4 regions of the Thioalkalivibrio sulfidiphilus HL-EbGr7 genome follow, and region 1 is predicted to be linked to each of the others. Evidence: predicted binding sites of a transcription regulator. Region 1 holds the regulator's gene; each other region holds the start of a gene.
The links. Region 1 encodes FliA, which starts transcription of late flagellar genes. Its sites were predicted from a motif close to GCTAAAGTTNNNNNNNNNNCNGCCGATA; they were not measured.
Positions count from the first base shown of each region.

Region 2: a site for FliA is predicted at 2,686-2,713, ahead of TGR7_RS02200 (methyl-accepting chemotaxis protein). Genes of this name have one in related genera too.
Region 3: a site for FliA is predicted at 2,333-2,360, ahead of TGR7_RS03520 (methyl-accepting chemotaxis protein). Genes of this name have one in related genera too.
Region 4: a site for FliA is predicted at 1,868-1,895, ahead of TGR7_RS12525 (methyl-accepting chemotaxis protein). Genes of this name have one in related genera too.

Region 1 covers NC_011901.1:1,436,180-1,440,388, forward strand. Annotated here, with positions in the region: gene flhF (flagellar biosynthesis GTPase FlhF) at 1-895, shown strand, start outside; gene TGR7_RS06700 (MinD/ParA family protein) at 879-1,778, shown strand; gene TGR7_RS06705 (RNA polymerase sigma factor FliA) at 1,784-2,509, shown strand; gene cheY (chemotaxis response regulator CheY) at 2,632-3,012, shown strand; gene TGR7_RS06715 (protein phosphatase CheZ) at 3,033-3,794, shown strand; gene TGR7_RS06720 (chemotaxis protein CheA) at 3,831-4,209, shown strand, end outside.
Region 2 covers NC_011901.1:469,380-473,588, forward strand. Annotated here, with positions in the region: gene TGR7_RS02195 (Na/Pi cotransporter family protein) at 1-1,178, opposite strand, end outside; gene TGR7_RS02200 (methyl-accepting chemotaxis protein) at 1,440-2,627, opposite strand; gene TGR7_RS02205 (MBL fold metallo-hydrolase RNA specificity domain-containing protein) at 2,797-4,197, opposite strand.
Region 3 covers NC_011901.1:768,869-773,077, forward strand. Annotated here, with positions in the region: gene TGR7_RS03515 (hypothetical protein) at 86-307, opposite strand; gene TGR7_RS03520 (methyl-accepting chemotaxis protein) at 376-2,250, opposite strand; gene TGR7_RS03525 (rhodanese-like domain-containing protein) at 2,497-2,925, opposite strand; gene pepN (aminopeptidase N) at 3,270-4,209, shown strand, end outside.
Region 4 covers NC_011901.1:2,639,189-2,643,397, forward strand. Annotated here, with positions in the region: gene TGR7_RS12500 (cupin domain-containing protein) at 1-236, shown strand, start outside; gene TGR7_RS12505 (DUF3185 family protein) at 274-483, shown strand; gene TGR7_RS12515 (DsrE family protein) at 876-1,361, opposite strand; gene TGR7_RS12520 (PLDc N-terminal domain-containing protein) at 1,522-1,707, shown strand; gene TGR7_RS12525 (methyl-accepting chemotaxis protein) at 1,985-3,703, shown strand; gene TGR7_RS12530 (thioredoxin family protein) at 3,783-4,209, opposite strand, start outside.

The DNA.
Region 1 (4,209 bases):
GCTCCAGGACCAGCTGGCCAGCTTTGCCTGGAATGACCTGAAGCGTCGTGACCCACACCGCGCCCAGCTGATCAAGCGTCTCGGCGCCCTGGGTCTCGACGAGGCCCTGTCCCAGGAGATCGCCGAGGGCGTGCGCCAGATTCAGAGTCCGGAACAGGCCTGGCGCGAGGGGCTCTACGGCCTGGCCACGCGCATCCCGGTGGCCGGTGAGGCTTTGCTTGACGGGGAGGGTGTCATCGCCCTGGTGGGACCGAGCGGCGTGGGCAAGACCACCACCGTGGCCAAGCTCGCGGCCCGTCATGTGCAGCGTCACGGGCGCGGTTCCATCGCGCTGGTGACCACCGATGCCTATCGCATCGGCGCTTATCGTCAATTGCAGACCTTCGGTCAGATCCTCGGCGTGCCGGTCCATCTGGCGCAGACAGGGCGCCAGTTGGGCGATATCCTATTGGGGCTTGGCGACAAGCAACGGATCTTCGTGGATACCGCCGGCATGAGCCAGCGGGACCTGCGCCTGGCGGAGGAGATGGCCGGGCTGGCGGCCATTCCGCGTCTGCGCACGCTACTGGTGGTGGCCGCCAATGCCCAGCAGGCGGTACTGGAAGAAACCTTCCGCGCCTTCGGTCATTTGCCGCTCACCGGCGCCGTGCTCACCAAGGTGGACGAGGCCGCCAGTCTCGGACCGGTACTCTCCGCCCTGAGTCACGGCGATCTACCCCTGCTCTATGTGAGCGAAGGGCAGCGGGTACCGGAGGACCTGCAACCGGCACGGGTGCAGCGCCTGGTGAGTCGCGCGGTGTCCCTGGCCTCGGACCGACAGCAACGCGCCCGCGGGCTCCGCCCGTCCATGGCGCCCCGGAAAGTGAATCGACACGCCCATGCCCAGATACAGTGATCAGGTCAACGATCAGGCCGATGGTCTGCGCCGCATGAACGCGCCGCGTCCCGTGCAGGTGATCGCGGTGGCCAGCGGCAAGGGCGGCGTGGGCAAGACCAATGTCTCCGTAAACCTGTCCGTGGCGCTTGCCCAGGGTGGGCGCTCGGTGATGCTCATGGACGCGGACCTGGGGCTCGCCAACGTGGACGTGCTGCTGGGCCTGCAGCCCCGGGCCAACCTCTCCCACGTGCTCAAGGGAGACCTGGGCCTGGACGAGATCCTGGTGGATGGGCCCGCCGGCATCACCATCGTGCCCGCCGCCTCGGGCGTGGCGCGCATGGCCGGGCTGGATCCGGCCGAGCACGTCGGCATCATCCGCGCCTTCAGTGAGCTGAGCCGTCCGGTGGACGTGCTCATCGTGGATACCGCCGCTGGCCTGCATGATAGCGTGCTGAGCTTCTGCCGCGCCGTGCAGGAGGTGCTGGTGGTGGTCTGCGACGAGCCGGCCTCAATCACCGATGCCTACGCCCTGATCAAGGTGCTGAGCCGGGATCACGGCATCAGCCGCATGCGCGTGGTGGCCAACATGGTGCGTGGTCCCGACGAGGGCAGGCAGTTGTTCGCCAAGCTGGTGGCCGTGTGCGACCGGTTCCTGGACGTGACCCTGGACTACGCCGGGGCCATCCCCCACGACGAATACCTGCGCAAGGCCGTGCAGCGCCAGAAGGCGGTCACCGAGGCCTATCCGTCCAGCCCGGCGGCGCGCGCATTCAAGGAATTGGCCCGCAAGGCCGATACATGGCCCATACCCGCCGGTGGAAGCGGGCGCATCGAGTTCTTTGTTGAGCGGCTGGTGGGTTCGGGCTCTAATGACAGGGAGGCCCTGTCATTAACGGATTAGCCGCCATGTACTCGAGCGAACTCCTGGACCGCAACCGCCTGGTGGATGCGCATGTGCCGCTGGTCAAGCGCATTGCCTACCACCTGCTGGGTCGGCTGCCTTCCAGCGTGCAGGTGGACGACCTGATCCAGGCCGGTGTGGTGGGTCTGCTCGAGGCAGCGCAGCAGTACGACGCGACCCAGGGGGCCAGTTTCGAGACCTATGCGGGGATCCGCATCCGCGGCGCCATGCTCGACGAGGTGCGACGCTCCGACTGGACGCCGCGCTCGGTACATCGCAACGCGCGCCGGGTGAGCGAGGCCATGCGCCTGGTGGAGAACCGCCTGGGCCGCGAGGCGCAGCCGGCGGAGGTGGCCGCGGAACTGGGCGTGAGCCTGGACGAGTACCAGCACATGGTCAGCGATGCCGCCTCCTGCAAGGTGCTGAGCTTCGAGGACATCTTCGAGCCGGACTCCGAGGGCGAGGACCTGCTGCCCGGGGACGAGCCGAGCCCCTTCGAGGCCCTGCAGTCCGATGGTTTCAGGGCGGCGCTGGCCCGGGAGGTGGGCGCGCTGCCGGAGCGTGAGCGGCTGGTGATGTCGCTCTATTACGACGACGAACTCAACCTGCGTGAGATCGGCGAGGTGCTCGGTGTCAGCGAGTCCCGGGTCTGCCAGCTCCACGGCCAGGCCCTGGTGCGCCTGCGGGCGCGCATGAGCGACTGGACCGGTCATTCGAGCGAGCAGAAATGAATTATTGACCTGCGCGGCAGTGATGCCACGCGGGGCGTGAGATTGAATCACTTCAACCCCCGGTTCCCCCAGGGTCAGCCGGATGCAATCTGAATCAGGCGGAGGTCAGTGTGGACAAGAATATGAAGATCCTGATCGTGGACGATTTCTCCACGATGCGACGCATCATCAAGAATCTGCTGCGGGATCTCGGCTTCAACAACACCAGCGAGGCCGATGACGGTAGCACGGCCCTGCCCATGCTGCAGAACGGCAACTTCGACTTCCTGATCACCGACTGGAACATGCCCAACATGCCGGGCATCGACCTGCTCAAGGCCGTGCGCGCCGACGAAAAACTCAAGACCATGCCGGTGCTGCTGGTGACCGCCGAGGCCAAGCGCGAGCAGATCGTCGAGGCCGCCCAGGCCGGGGTCAACGGCTACATCATCAAGCCGTTCACCGCCGAAACCCTGCGCGAGAAGATCGAGAAGATCTTCGAACGCATCAACGCGGGGGGCTGAGCGACATGGACACGCCGGGCTTGGAGGAGAAGGCCGCCGAGATCAAGGCCCAGCAGCTGCAGAAGGCCCGTCAGCTGGTCAGCCACATCGAGGCCGGTGACGAGGAATCTGCCGCCCGGCTGATCGAGGAACTGGGCCGCATGCACGAGAGCCTGCTGTTCCAGGAGCTGGGTAGGCTGACCCGGGATCTGCATGAGGCCCTCAATGCATTCCGTCTGGACTCGCGTCTCTCCGAGCTGACCCAGACCGACATCCCGGACGCCAAGGAACGACTCAACTACGTGGTCAGCCTGACCGAGGATGCGGCACACCGCACCCTCAATGCCGTGGAAGCGAGCCTGCCCATGTCGGAGCAACTCTCCAGCCGGGCAGGCGATCTGGCCCGGCACTGGCAGCGTTTCCGTGCACGCGAGCTCTCCGCCGAGGAATTCAGGCAGCTGAGCGGGGAACTGGGCGAGTTCCTGGCCCGGGTGCACGACGATGCCGAGGCCATCCGCCGCAATCTGTCCGACGTGCTCATGGCCCAGGACTTCCAGGATCTGACCGGACAGGTGATCCGCCGTGTCATCAACCTGGTGCAGGACGTGGAGCAAAACCTGGTGGGCCTGGTGCGCATCTCCGGCGAGCGGCTCTCCACGCCGGATCAGAAAAAAATGCAGGACAAGCGCGCCGAGGATCAGAACAAGGGTATGGGTCCGGCGGTGCCGGGCACCGCCGGTGCCAGCGATGTGGTCAGCGGCCAGGACGACGTGGACGATCTGCTGTCCAGCCTGGGATTCTGAGCACGTTGCCAAGCGCATAACGAGAAGGGGTAGGGGATGAGTCTGGATAGCGATGACGAGATTCTGCAGGACTTTCTGGTGGAGGCCGGGGAACTGCTGGAAGGGCTCAGTGAGCAGCTGGTGGAACTGGAGCGCAACCCCACCGACCGTGACCTGCTCAATGCGGTGTTTCGCAGCTTCCACACCATCAAGGGCGGCGCGGGATTCCTCAATCTCACCCACCTGGTGGCGGTGTGCCACCGGGCCGAAGACGTGTTCAACGTGCTGCGCCAGGGCCAGCGCCAGGTGGATGGCGCGCTCATGGACGCCGTGCTGCAGGTGCTGGACGTGGTCAACCGCATGTTCGGCGAGATCCGCGGCGGCGTCGAGCCGGGGCCCGCGGATCCCGAGCTGCTGACGCGGCTGGAATCCATGA
Region 2 (4,209 bases), 970 kb from region 1:
AGCAGGCGTTCCACCACCGATCGCTGGGCCTCCAGGGCGTCCGCGCTGGAGGGTTGGTCGGACAGGGCATCACGGGCCATGCGATGGCTCATGTCGCCCAGGCGATCGATCTCGAGGATGAGCGCCTGCAGACCCAGGTCCGGCACGCCGGCACTGCTGTTGTCCAGATAGCGGGGGCGCGCGGCGTCTTCCTCTGCGGAACCGAAACGTCCCTGCAGCCAGCGGATCATGGGCGGCGCGACGGGGATCATCAGGGCCACACCCAGCAGGTTGAAGCCGGTGTGGAACAGGGCCAGCAGCATGGCCGGCGCCGGCGCCTCGCCGGTGCTGCCCCACACCCAGGCGATGAAGGCCAGGAACCAGGGCAGGATGAGCAGTGCGACGAGGGCGGTCAGGCCGTTGAAGATCACGTGGGCGGCGGCCACGCGCTTGGCATTGGCGGTGGCGCCGATCACCACCAGCATGGCCTTGACCGTGGTGCCCAGGTTCGCGCCGATCACCGCGGCGGCGGAGGCCTCAAGGGGCACGGCGCCGCTCATGGCGGCGGTGAGCGCCATGGCCATGGAAGCGGAGGAACTCTGCATCAGCACCGTGAGCAGGGCGCCGATACCCACCATGATGATGAGACCGAGGAAACCCGGGCGGGCCAGTGCACCCAGGTCCACGGCGGCACTCAGGCCCATGAAGGCGTTCTTGAGCACGTCGATGCCCAGGAACAGCAGACCGAAGCCGGCCAGTGCCATGCCCAGGTGTTTGATGCGCGTGCTGCGGGCGAACAGGTAGATCAGCGCACCGATGCCGATGGCGGGCAGGGAGAAGGCATCGATGCGGATGTTGAAGCCGAGCAGGGCCACCAGCCAGCCCGTCATGGTAGTGCCCACGTTGGAGCCGAAGATGACCCACACCGCCTGGCCCAGGGTGAGCAGGCCGGCGTTGGCGAAACCGATGGTGGCCACGGTCACGGCGCTGGAGGACTGCACCAGGGCGGTGACCCCCATGCCCGAGGCCAGCGCCCGGGTGCGGGTGCGGGTCCAGGTGCCGAGGATGTGCTGCAGGGCCTTGCCGCCGGCCAGCTTCAGGCCGTCGGTCATGAGCGTCATGCCGAGCAGAAACAGGCCCAGGCCGCCGAGGAATCCGGCGACCAGGGTGTAGACGGCGATGTCGGGGGGCTCGGTCATGGGCACGAAGATGGCGCGCGTGAGACATCACGCAGTCATCTTCAGTGTAACGCGCTGGGAAGTGCGAAGTGTGAATTGGGAAGTGGGAATGAAGTCGGAAGTGGGAATTTGAAGGTTGGAAGTTCTGTAGGATGGGCTAAGCATCGCGTGCCCATGCCGGCAACGTCTGATGGGTGCGCTGCGCTTCACCCATCCTACGGTTTCTTAATCAGAAGTTCCTAAAGGCCTTTACTTCGCACTTCCCAGTCCACCCTTCCCACTTCAGTTGAGTTTGAACCGCCCCACGATCTCACGCAGCTGGCCGGCCACCTCGTTGAGTTCGCCGGTGGATTCCTGGGCCTGGTGCATGGACTGCACGCCGCGCTCGGCGGCGTCGTTGATCTCGATGATGTTGCGGTTGATGTCCTCGGCCACGGCGGTCTGTTGTTCGGCGGCAGTGGCGATCTGGATGTTCATCTGCTCGATGGACTTGATGGCACCGGCGATCTCGCCCAGGGCCATGGCGGATTCCTCCACCTTTTCCTCGCTCTCGGCGGCCTTTGCGTTGGCCTCGCCCATCACGTCCACGGCGGCCTGCACCTGGTCATTGAGTCGGCTGAGCATGTTCTGAATCTCACGGGCGGAGTCCTGGGTCCGCCGGGCCAGGTTGCGCACCTCGTCGGCCACCACGGCAAAGCCGCGGCCCTGTTCGCCGGCGCGGGCCGCCTCGATGGCAGCGTTCAGTGCCAGCAGGTTGGTCTGTTCGCTGATGCCCTGGATCACGTCCAGCACCGAGCGGATGCGGTCGTTTTCCGCGCGCACCTTGTCGATCACGCCCACGGCCCGCTGGATGCCGGCGTTGAGGTTGCCGATGGCCCCCAGGGCCTCGGTGGCGGTCAGCGCGCCGTTCTGTGCCTCGCCGGCGGCGGTGGAGGCCGCCTCGGCGGCGCCCTGGGTGTTGGCGGCCACCTCGCGCACCGTGGCGGCCATCTGGTTCATGGCGGTGGCCACCAGGGTGGTGGCGTCACGCTGATGACCCTGGTCGCGGCCGGTCTCGCCGATGATGCTCACCAGCCGATTGGCGGAGCCGGCCAGCTGCTCGCTGTTGGCGCTGATCAGGCGGATCATGCCACGCAGGTTCCCGGCCATGCGGTTGAAGCTGTCGATCAGCTCGCCGATCAGGTCGTGGCTCTGCATGGTGCAGTTCAGGGAGATGTCGTTCTCGCTGATGGCATGGGTCACCTCGGCGATGCGCCGCAGGCGCGCCAGCAGGATCACCCGCACCAGCAGGTAGTTGACCCCGCCCATGACCAGGCCGGCCGCGATGGAGGCGGCGAAGAACAGGCCGTACATGCCAGGCTTCCATTCCACGAACAGGTCGGCGAAGAACGGGAACAGCAGCCCCAGGACCAGGCCGAAGCCGAGAAAGGCCAGGAGCAGGTTGCGCAGGATGCTGGGTTTGCGAAACATGGGCAGACGCCCCTCCGAAAGGTGCTGATTATTGGTGTTTTGCGTTCTTTACTTTGGTTATCGGCTTCTGTGGCCGATTCTTAAGGTGGGGATGATTCAAAATTCAAGATTCAAAAGTCAAAGATGACGGGTTTCCCTTTGAATTTTGAATCTTGAATTTTGAATTGCCCTAAATCTCCACGCTGTCCCCGAGTCCGGGGATGTTGGCCTCGATACCGTGCTGCCGCTTCAGGGCCTCGGCCAGGGCCTGTTGTGCCTCGGGCTCACCGTGCACCAGGTGGAAGGCGGGCCGGTCCCGGAAGGCGGCGGCCCAGTCCAGCAGTTGCGACTGGCCGGCATGGGCGGAGAAGCCGCCCAGGGTGTGGATCCTGGCCTTCACCGCCACCTCGGAGCCCAGCAGCTTCACCTTCTCCACGCCGTCCACCAGCCGCCGGCCCAGGGTGCCGGCGGCCTGGAAGCCGACGAAGATCACGTGGGCGTCCTGGCGCCAGAGGTTGTACTTCAGGTGGTGGCGGATGCGTCCGCCGTTGCACATGCCGGAGCCGGCGATGATGATGGCGCCGCCCTGGATTCGGTTGATGGCCATGGAGTCCTCCACGCTGCGGGAGAACTGCAGCGGCGGCAGGGCCTCGGCCAGTTCGCCGTTGCCGTTCTGCTCCAGTCTCTCGAGGTCCTTGGGGTCCAGGGCCTTGCGCCGGCGGGCGTAGAGTTCGGTGACCTCGATGGCCATGGGGCTGTCCAGGAACACCCTCTGGTGCTTCAGGCGCCCGGCCTGGTAGAGCATGCTCAGGTGGTAGAGCACCTCCTGGGTGCGTCCCACCGCGAAGGCGGGGATGAGCACGTTGCCGCCGTCCGCATGGGCCTGCTCCAGGATCCCGGCCAGTTCCTCGATGGTGTCTTCCATGGGCCGGTGGTTGCGGTTGCCGTAGGTGCTTTCCATGAGCACCCGGTCGGCGTGTTCCAGCCGCGTGGGGCTGTGCATGAGCACCGAGTCCGGGTTGCCCAGGTCGCCGGAGAACACCAGGCGCCGTTCGCGCCCGCCGGAGGGCACGGTCAGCTCCACGATCGCGGAACCCAGGATGTGGCCGGCGTCGTGGTACATGAGCCCGACGCTGCCCTTGATCTGCTCCAGGCGCCTGTAGGGGATCGGCTCGCAGAGGTTCAGGGCCCGTTCCACGTCCTCGTCTTCGTAGATGGGATCCAGCAGGCGCTTGTCGGCGCGCCGGCGCCACTTGTTCTCCCACTCGACGTCCTTGCCCATGACCACGGCGGCGTCCCGCCACATGATCTTGAGCAGGTCCAGGGTGCCGGGGGTGCAGTAGATGGGACCCCGGTAGCCGTCGCGCACCAGCTTGGGCACGAGGCCCGAGTGGTCCAGGTGGCCGTGGGAGAGGATGACCGCGTCGACCCGGCGGGCCAGCTTCACCAGGGAGGCCTGGTTGGCCCGGTCCGCCTGGGCGCCGCCCTGGTGCAGTCCGCACTCCAGCAGCAGGGTGGATTTGTCGGTCTCGATGAGATAGCGCGAACCGGTGACTTCGCCGACGGCGCCGAGAAAGGTGAGTTTTGCCATGGGTGCAGTCTA
Region 3 (4,209 bases), 670 kb from region 1:
TCCTCTGTGCCTGCACGGCAGAAGTCGCACAGCCATCTTCGCCGCCGCAGGCCGTGGTTTCAAGCACACGACTCGCGGGGTTGTGTCAGCGGCGCAGTTCGTTGTCGCGGTAGTGGACGTCCAGCCAGCAGCGGGGCAGAGATTCGCCGGAGGGGAAGATCATGTCGGCCTTGGCGAAGGCCTCGGGTTCCGGGAGTTCTTCGCCCCAGTTGTAGCGGCCCTTGAAGCGGGCCTGGGCGGGGTCCATCAGGGACGCGCTGTCGATCACTTCTACCAGATGGCCGTTATTGCGGTCTTTGACGAACATGGGGACCTCCCCGGATTCGGTGTGTCTACCCGGAGTATGGTCCCCAGCAGGTATTTTTCAACAGGACATCAGGTGCGGAAATGTCCGGCGAGCTGCTGCAACCTGAGGGCCAGCTGGGCCAGTTCTTCGGAGGCGTTGGCGGTCTGCAGGGCGCCTGCGCTGGTCTCCTCGGCCACGTGGTTGATGGTAACCACGCTCTGGTTCATGTTGTCGGCCACGGCGCTTTGTTCCTCTGCGGCGCTGGCGATCTGGTGGTTCATGTCGGTGATGGTGTCCACGGCGGCACGGATCCGCGTGAGTGATTCTCCGGCCAGGGCGGCCTCTTCCACCGTCTTCTGGGCCTTGCTGCGTCCACCTTCCATGGCCTTGACCGCCTCCCCGGCACCCCCCTGGAGCTGTTCGATGATGCGCTGGATCTCCTGGGTGGAATCCTGGGTGCGGGTGGCCAGGGTGCGCACCTCGTCGGCCACTACGGCGAAGCCGCGGCCCTGTTCGCCGGCCCGGGCCGCCTCGATGGCGGCATTGAGGGCCAGCAGGTTGGTCTGTTCGGCGATGCCGCGGATCACGTCCAGCACCACGCGGATGTTGTCGGTGTCGCTCTCCAGGCGGTGAATGACCTGGGCGGTCTCCTCCACGGAACTGGCCAGGTCCTCGATGGCACCGATGGTCTGGCGCACGACCTTCTCGCCGCTGGATGATTCGTCCTTGGCTGAGTTGGCTGAGTCGGCGGCCTCGTTGGCGTTGCGGGCCACATCCTGGGTGGTCTGGCTCATCTCGGTCATGGCGGTGGCCAGCAGTTCGATTTCACTGCGCTGGCGCTGGATGCCGGCACTGGTCTCCTGGGTGGTGGCGGACATCTGTTCCGCCGCCGCCGCCACCTGGCCGGTGGCCGCATTGACCTCGTTGATCATGTCCCGCAGGCGCAGGAGCATGGTGCGCATGGCGGTCATCAGGCGCCCGGTCTCATCGCGCCGGTTCACTTCGGGCAGGTCGTGGGTCAGATCGCCCTGTGCGATGGCGTCCAGGGTGTCCACGGCGGCCAGCAGGGGGGCGAAGGCCCGGTGGGTGTACCAGTAGATGAGCAGACCCAGGACCAGGATCACCACCACGGTGATGACGATGGCCATGAGATTGATGCGCGATTGCTGAGAGAAGCTTTCGGTGAAGTCGTTGACACTCACCAGGTGGGCCAGGGGCTGGCCGTCCGGGGCGTTGATGGGGCGCACCAACACCGAGTAGCCGAATCCGTCGTGGTGGGCCCGGGTGACCAGTTCGCTGCCCAGGGCCGGCAGCTCAAGGCCCAGGCTCCCATAGAACTGTTCGTCCTCGTCGGTGGAGTATTCCGTGCCCTGACGGGGGCTGACCACGTAGTTGTGGGATTCATCGGCGGCAGACAGGTCGGCCAGGGCCGTGTCCAGGGTGCGCATGAATACACCGGCGCCCGCCAGCTGGCCGCGCTGGTACATGGGGAAGGCCAGCACCGAGACCAGGGTGCCGTCCTCGTCCCGCTGGACCCCCTGTACCACGGCGCGTTCTTCGAGGGCCTGTGCAACCAGGGATTTGCGGGTCTCGCCACTGAACTCGCCGGGGGCGGAGAACAGGATCTGGCCCCGGGTGTCGGTGAGCTGCAGGCGGGAGATGGTCTCGGAGGCGCTCAGGCGGTTGAAGGTGGGCCGGGCGTTGTCGGCCAGGGCGGCGCGGTCGCCGGAGGCCATGGCCGCCAGGGTGTTGCGGTCCCGGGTCAGGCCCTGCATGCCGGTGCGCATGCGTTCCATCTCGGTACGGATGATCTTCTCCCAGAGCTGGGATTTGCTGCTCATCACCAGTGATTCGAAACGCTGCTCCGCCTCGTTCTGGGCCATGCGGGCGGTGCTGATCAGGGCGATGGAGGCAAACAGCAGGGCACCCAGGGCCAGCAACGTCAGTCGCATCTTGAGAGACATGATCTACTCCTCTGAGAAATCCGGTCGGGCAGCTCGGTCCGTGGCGGCCGGCCTGGTTTTTTTATCGTTATCCTGGCTAAAGAGTCGGCTGGTGGCCTGAAAACTTGAGCGTTCCAGGGCCTGGGCCATGAAAAATCATAACAGGCATAAAAAAGGGCGCGCAGGGACCGTGTATTGCTTCGGCCGTGCGCGCCCCGGGTAAGACCGGATCACCCGGCGGGCGACCCGACAAGACCCTCGCAGGTCTTACTCCACCGGGTAGCCGGCGTCACGCCAGGAGGGGAAGCCCAGGCGGTAGTAGTGGACATTGGTGAAACCCCATTCCACGGCACGCTCGGAGGCGGCAGCGGTGCGCCAGCAGCTGGTGCTGTTGCAGTAGAACACCACCTCGGTGTCCTTGGCACCGATGAGTTCCAGCAGGGACTGCTCGGTGATCTTGCTCTTGGACTGGTCGCGTTCCACGGTCAGGTTCTCGGCGCCGGGGATACGGCCTGCCTCGAAGTCGGAGCTGGTGCGCACGTCCACGAAGATCACGCCGCGGTCGAACAGGGCCTTGGCGTCAGCGGGGCTGACGTAGGTGGTGCCGGGCACCGTCTCGGGGGAGGCGTAGTTGGCCAGGGCGGCGAAGGGCAGCAGGCACAGGAGCATCAGGCTCAGTCGGGACATCAGTTTCATGGGTGTTCTCCAATCGGTTGTACGGGTAATTATTATTTTTTGTGGTGCGTTCAGGGAATTGTCAGTCAATCACCCTTTTCATGCGGCTTATCTACAAGACCTCTGCGGCCTTGGTAACAAGACTAGTTGAATGGGATTGGCTTGGAAATGTGATCCATGCACGGTTAGAGGCGTGTTTTCTACCGTTTGTCAGGGATGTCCTGTCCGCGGTGCGTAAACGCCGATAGACGGTCCTCCTTGTGATTGAGGGCCGTATTGGCCAGCCCATGCTCCGGGCGCTATGATCGGGGGCCGCCAACCCGGTGCGTGTGTCTATGCCCGCGCCCCCGTCAGGATCACCCTCCATGAAAGACGCTGCCCCCCGCACCATTCACCTCAAGGACTATGCCGCCCCTGTCTGGCGGGTGAGCGCGGTGGCCCTGGATTTTCATCTGGATCCGGCCCAGACCCGGGTGCGTTCGCGTCTGTCCCTGGAGCGGGCCGGCGGGAGTGCCGGGCAGCCCCTGATGCTCAACGGTCAGGACGTGAAATTGCTGTCCCTGGCCGTGGACGGCCGCCCCCTGGACGCCCGGGCCTGGCGCATCGAGGGTGAGCAGCTGTGGATCCAGGGCCTGCCCGACCGCTGCGAGTTGGAGATTCAGACCCTCATCCACCCGGATCAGAACACCGCCCTGGAAGGCCTGTACGTCTCCGGCGGCAACTTCTGTACCCAGTGCGAGGCGGAGGGTTTTCGGCGCATCACCTGGTTCCCGGACCGTCCCGATGTGATGGCCGAGTACACGGTGCGCCTGGAGGCGGACAGGGCCGCCTTCCCGGTGCTGCTGTCCAACGGCAATCTCATTGACTCCGGCGACCTGTCCGATGGCCTGCACTATGCCGTCTGGCACGACCCCTACCCCAAGCCCAGTTATCTGTTCGCCCTGGTGGCCGGCGATCTCGCCTGCCAGGAGGACCGTTTCACCACAGCCTCCGGGCGCGAGGTGGACCTGCGCATCTACGTGCAGCGCCACAACCTGGACAAGTGTGACCACGCCATGGGTTCGCTGATCAAGTCCATGCGCTGGGACGAGCAGGTGTTCGGCCGGGAATACGACCTGGACGTCTACATGATCGTGGCGGTGGATGACTTCAACATGGGCGCCATGGAGAACAAGGGGCTCAACGTCTTTAATTCCAAGTACGTGCTGGCGCGCCAGGATACGGCCACCGACGAGGACTTCGTGGCCATCGAGAGCGTCATTGCCCACGAGTATTTCCACAACTGGTCGGGCAACCGCATCACCT
Region 4 (4,209 bases), 1.2 Mb from region 1:
AGCAGGACTGGGACGAGTGGGTGCTGCTGATCCAGGGCAAAGCCGAACTCGAATACCGGGATCCGCCCGCTCGACGACGCCTGGCACCCGGGGACTGGCTGTTCATCCCCGCCGGCACCGCGCACCGTGTCAGCTGGACCACCCCGGAGGAGAACAGTCTCTGGCTCGCCCTGCACTGGGACGCCGGGACTGACGCCCGGGCGCCGGGTAACTGCTTGCAGACCCAGGCCCCCTGACCTACTCTCCACGCTCATGCACCGTCTGGGGGAACCCATGCACTGGACACGTGTTCTCGGCATCGCCCTGCTGGTCGGTGGAGGCCTCCTGCTCTGGATGGGCTTTGGCGCCACCGAGACCTTCACCGAACAGGCCCACGAGGCCATCACCGGCCGCTACTCCGACACCACCACCGGCTACCTGGTGGCCGGCGGCGTGGCCGTGGCTGCGGGGCTCGCGCTGGTGCTGTTCGGCGCGCGGCGCTGAGTCCGTGCGCGGCCGCGATCAGCGGGACTCGCCGTCACACTTCTCCTGGCACCTACTCCCAAGGCTGCCTGCTGCGCTTCAGACCATGTTTCTCATCTGAGCCGCGCCTCAGGACATCCCGGCGATACAACAGAAACACGACAAAGAAGCCGATCACAGCACCCGCAACGATCAGACTCGTCCAGGCCGCAACCCCCAGCGCGTCGCTCCACAGGAATGCGGACACAGCGATGCCAAAGAGTGCAAGCTGGGCCGCTATGTATTTCAGAGAACACATCAGTTGACAGGCTCGTCGGGATGACTGGGCTTTTCCTGGCGCCCGGGCAATAGAACTTCCTTTGACTCTGTTTTTTCCCGCGCCCCAGCGTCTCCGCGAGAGAACGGATGTTGCTCTAACGCATGAAGGCGAAGCCCTCTTCCTGCTGCAGGCGCACGATCTCCGCATCGGCCATGGGGACCACGGTGGCGAAACCGTGGAAATCCTCGGGTGCGTAGCCGCGGCGGCGGGCACCGGCGGCACAGATACGAAACTCCACCACGTCGCCCACCGACAGGCTCTGGGCGCGGGCCATGAGCTCCGCGTGCTCGGCGTAGTTCTGGCGCGCGAAGGCATGCAGGGCCTCGCCGTGGACCACCACGACAACCCGGGTGTCGAAAGGATTGGCGCCGTTCATGCGGCTCAAATAGCTGGCCCGGTCGATCACGCTGCGCAGCTTGTCCGGTGTGGGCGAGTCGGCGTCATAGACCACCTTCTGGCCGTCATAGGACTGATGCACCTCGGTGGCGACGCCCCAGGGTGCCGGCAGTGCCTGCGCCAGGCAGGTGGCCGGAATCAGCATCACGCCCGCCATGAGCGCGAGCCGGAAATTCATGGACATGGTTTCGTCTTCCTCGACTGCCTCGCGGTCAGTCACGTGCAAATCAAAAAGATGCAGGGCAGTTACAGGATATTCCCAGGCAGGGGCAACCCGGCCCGCGCACCGCTATACTGGTGAGCAACGATCTCCAGCCCTCCACCAACTCCAGGGAATAACAACTATGGGTATCGAAGTCGGCGGCCTGCTGGGCCTGATCCTCCTGATCCTGAACATCTGGGCCATCGTCAGCACCCTGTCGAGCCGCGCGGGCGTGGGCAGCAAGGTGCTGTGGATCGTGCTCATCCTGATCCTGCCGCTGATCGGCTTCATTCTCTGGCTGCTGCTGGGACCCAAGTCCGGGCGCTGACCCCCATTTCCACGCCTCCCGAGCCCAACATTCATCGGGTAATCCGGGCTTAATCGGCCCATTTTGATCGGCTTTCCCGATTCAATCGGGTTTGCGGATACGTTCGATCAAAAACCACCCTATTCCATTGAATTTTAGCGATTCAGGAGACCCATTTCGGCCTCAAACATTGGCGCTGGCTGCCGCTAGACTGTGTTGAACGGAGCATGCGGACAAGACTCCGGGGTTTACAGGAAGAGAACTCAACACATTCGGACATCGACAGGGAGTTCCACCCATGGCCAGTTCCAACCGCGTGCTTCAACTGCTTTCCACCACCCGGGCACGTCTCACCCTGCTCGGTTTCTCCACCTGCATCCTGGTACTGATCGTGGGCCTGCTGGGCATCCGCGGGCTCGGCCAGGCCGAACAGGGCATGCAGGACACCTACGATTACCGCCTGGTGCCGCTCACGGAACTGGCGGACATGATGTTCATGGCCATGAACAGCCGCATCCAGCTCATGAACGCCATCCGCGACGGCTCCCCCGAGGGCATCGACCGGCGCGTGGGCCGGGTGGAGGACATGGCCCGGGACATGGAGGCCAGCTTCCAGGCCATCCGGCCCACCCTGGCCTCCGGCGGCACCGACCCGGAACGCCTCGCCCAGTTCGAGACCCACCTGCAGCAATACACCCGGGACGGCCTGCTGGACACCGTGGCGGAACTGCGCGCGCGCCGGGTCACCGAGGCCAACCAGCGCATGGGCAACGAACTCTACAAGGCCTTCGGCCTGCTGCGCGACGACATCCGCTACGTGACCCGTAACCAGCGGGAGCTGGCCGAGACGGACTTCCAGCGCATGGTGGAGAACAGCGCCTGGGTGCGCAACGCCACCCTGGTGGCGCTGATCCTCGCCATCCTGCTGTCCCTGGGGCTCACCCTGGTGATCACCCGGCGCATCACCGCATCGGTCGCAGACCTGCGTCAGGCCAGTCACCGGCTCGCCGAGGGCGATCTCTCCGCCCGGGCCGATGACCGGGGCCACGACGAGTTCGGCGCGGCGGCGAAAGACTTCAACGCCATGGTCGACGGGGTGCGCGAGATCGTCTCCCGGGTGATCACGGCCACCGACGCCCTGCTGCAGAACGCCCAGCGGGTGGGCAGCATCTGCCAGCAGACCCGCCAGGCAGTCTCACAGCAGGAAGCCGAGACCGCCCAGGTGGCCACCGCCATGAACGAGATGACCGCCACGGTCCAGGACGTGGCCCGCAGTGCCGCCCAGGCCGCCGAGGCCACCCGCCAGGCCAGCGGCCACGCGGACAACGGCCGCAAGGTGGTCAATGGCACCGTCACCACCATCGGCAGCCTGGCCGACGAGGTGCGCCGGGTGAGCCAGGCCATCGACCAGCTGGGCGCCGACAGCCAGCAGATCGGCAGCGTGCTGGACGTGATCCGGGGCATCGCCGAGCAGACCAACCTGCTGGCCCTGAACGCCGCCATCGAGGCGGCCCGGGCCGGCGAACAGGGTCGGGGCTTCGCAGTGGTGGCCGACGAGGTGCGCACCCTGGCCTCCCGTACCCAGGATTCCACCCGCGAGATCCAGGAGATGATCGAGCGTCTGCAGCAGGGGGCGCGCAACGCCGCCCAGGCCATGGAGGGGGGACTCAAGCGCACCGACGAGAGCGTCGGTCAGGCCAGCAGCGCCGGCCAGGCCCTGGAGGCGATCACGGGCTCCGTGTCCACCATCGCGGACATGAACACCCAGATCGCCAGCGCCTCCGAGCAGCAGGGCGCCACCGCCGAGGAGATCAACCGCAACATCACCGAGATCAGCAAGCTGGCCAACCTCACCACCCGGGGCGCCGAGGACATGTTCGACGCCAGCGCGGAACTGGATCGCCTGGCGGCGGAACTGCGCGACGCCGCCGCCCGGTTCAGCCTGGACGGGGCGCCCGCTCAGCTGTCCTCAAAGCCCCGGCAGCCCATCGCCACCTCCCGCCTGGCCTCGGCCTGAGGCCCATCAAAAAGCCCAGGCCCCGATGTCCGGGGCCTGGGCTTTTGATCGTTGCGAGACGGGCGAACTCAATGTTTCATCACAATCCGGCGCCATCCCGCGCCCGGGCGGCACGCCAGCGCTGGAACTGGGGTTGTTCCAGGTAGCCCTGTTCGAGCACATAGTCCAGCCGGGCCTGCACGTTGGCGGTGATGCGCGGATTGACCTCGTCCACCGGCCGGCCGTGGGCATCCACCAGCAGGTCGGTGTCGGTGCGCAGCACCTCGTCGCCCTGCACGTCGAAGAACACCAGCGCCGGCGCGTGGGTGAGCCCCAGCCGCGCTGCCCAGTCCCTGGGACTCAGGGTCTCGCCGTCGGGCGTGATCACCCGGGCGTCCGCGTCGCTCATGTCCAGCTGCACCGCCTCGAACTGGCCGATGCCTTCGCGCACCGAGGGCACCGTCAATACGGTGCGGTGCAGACGCTCGCAGGTGTCGCAGTCGGGGCGCTCGAACACCACCAGCAGC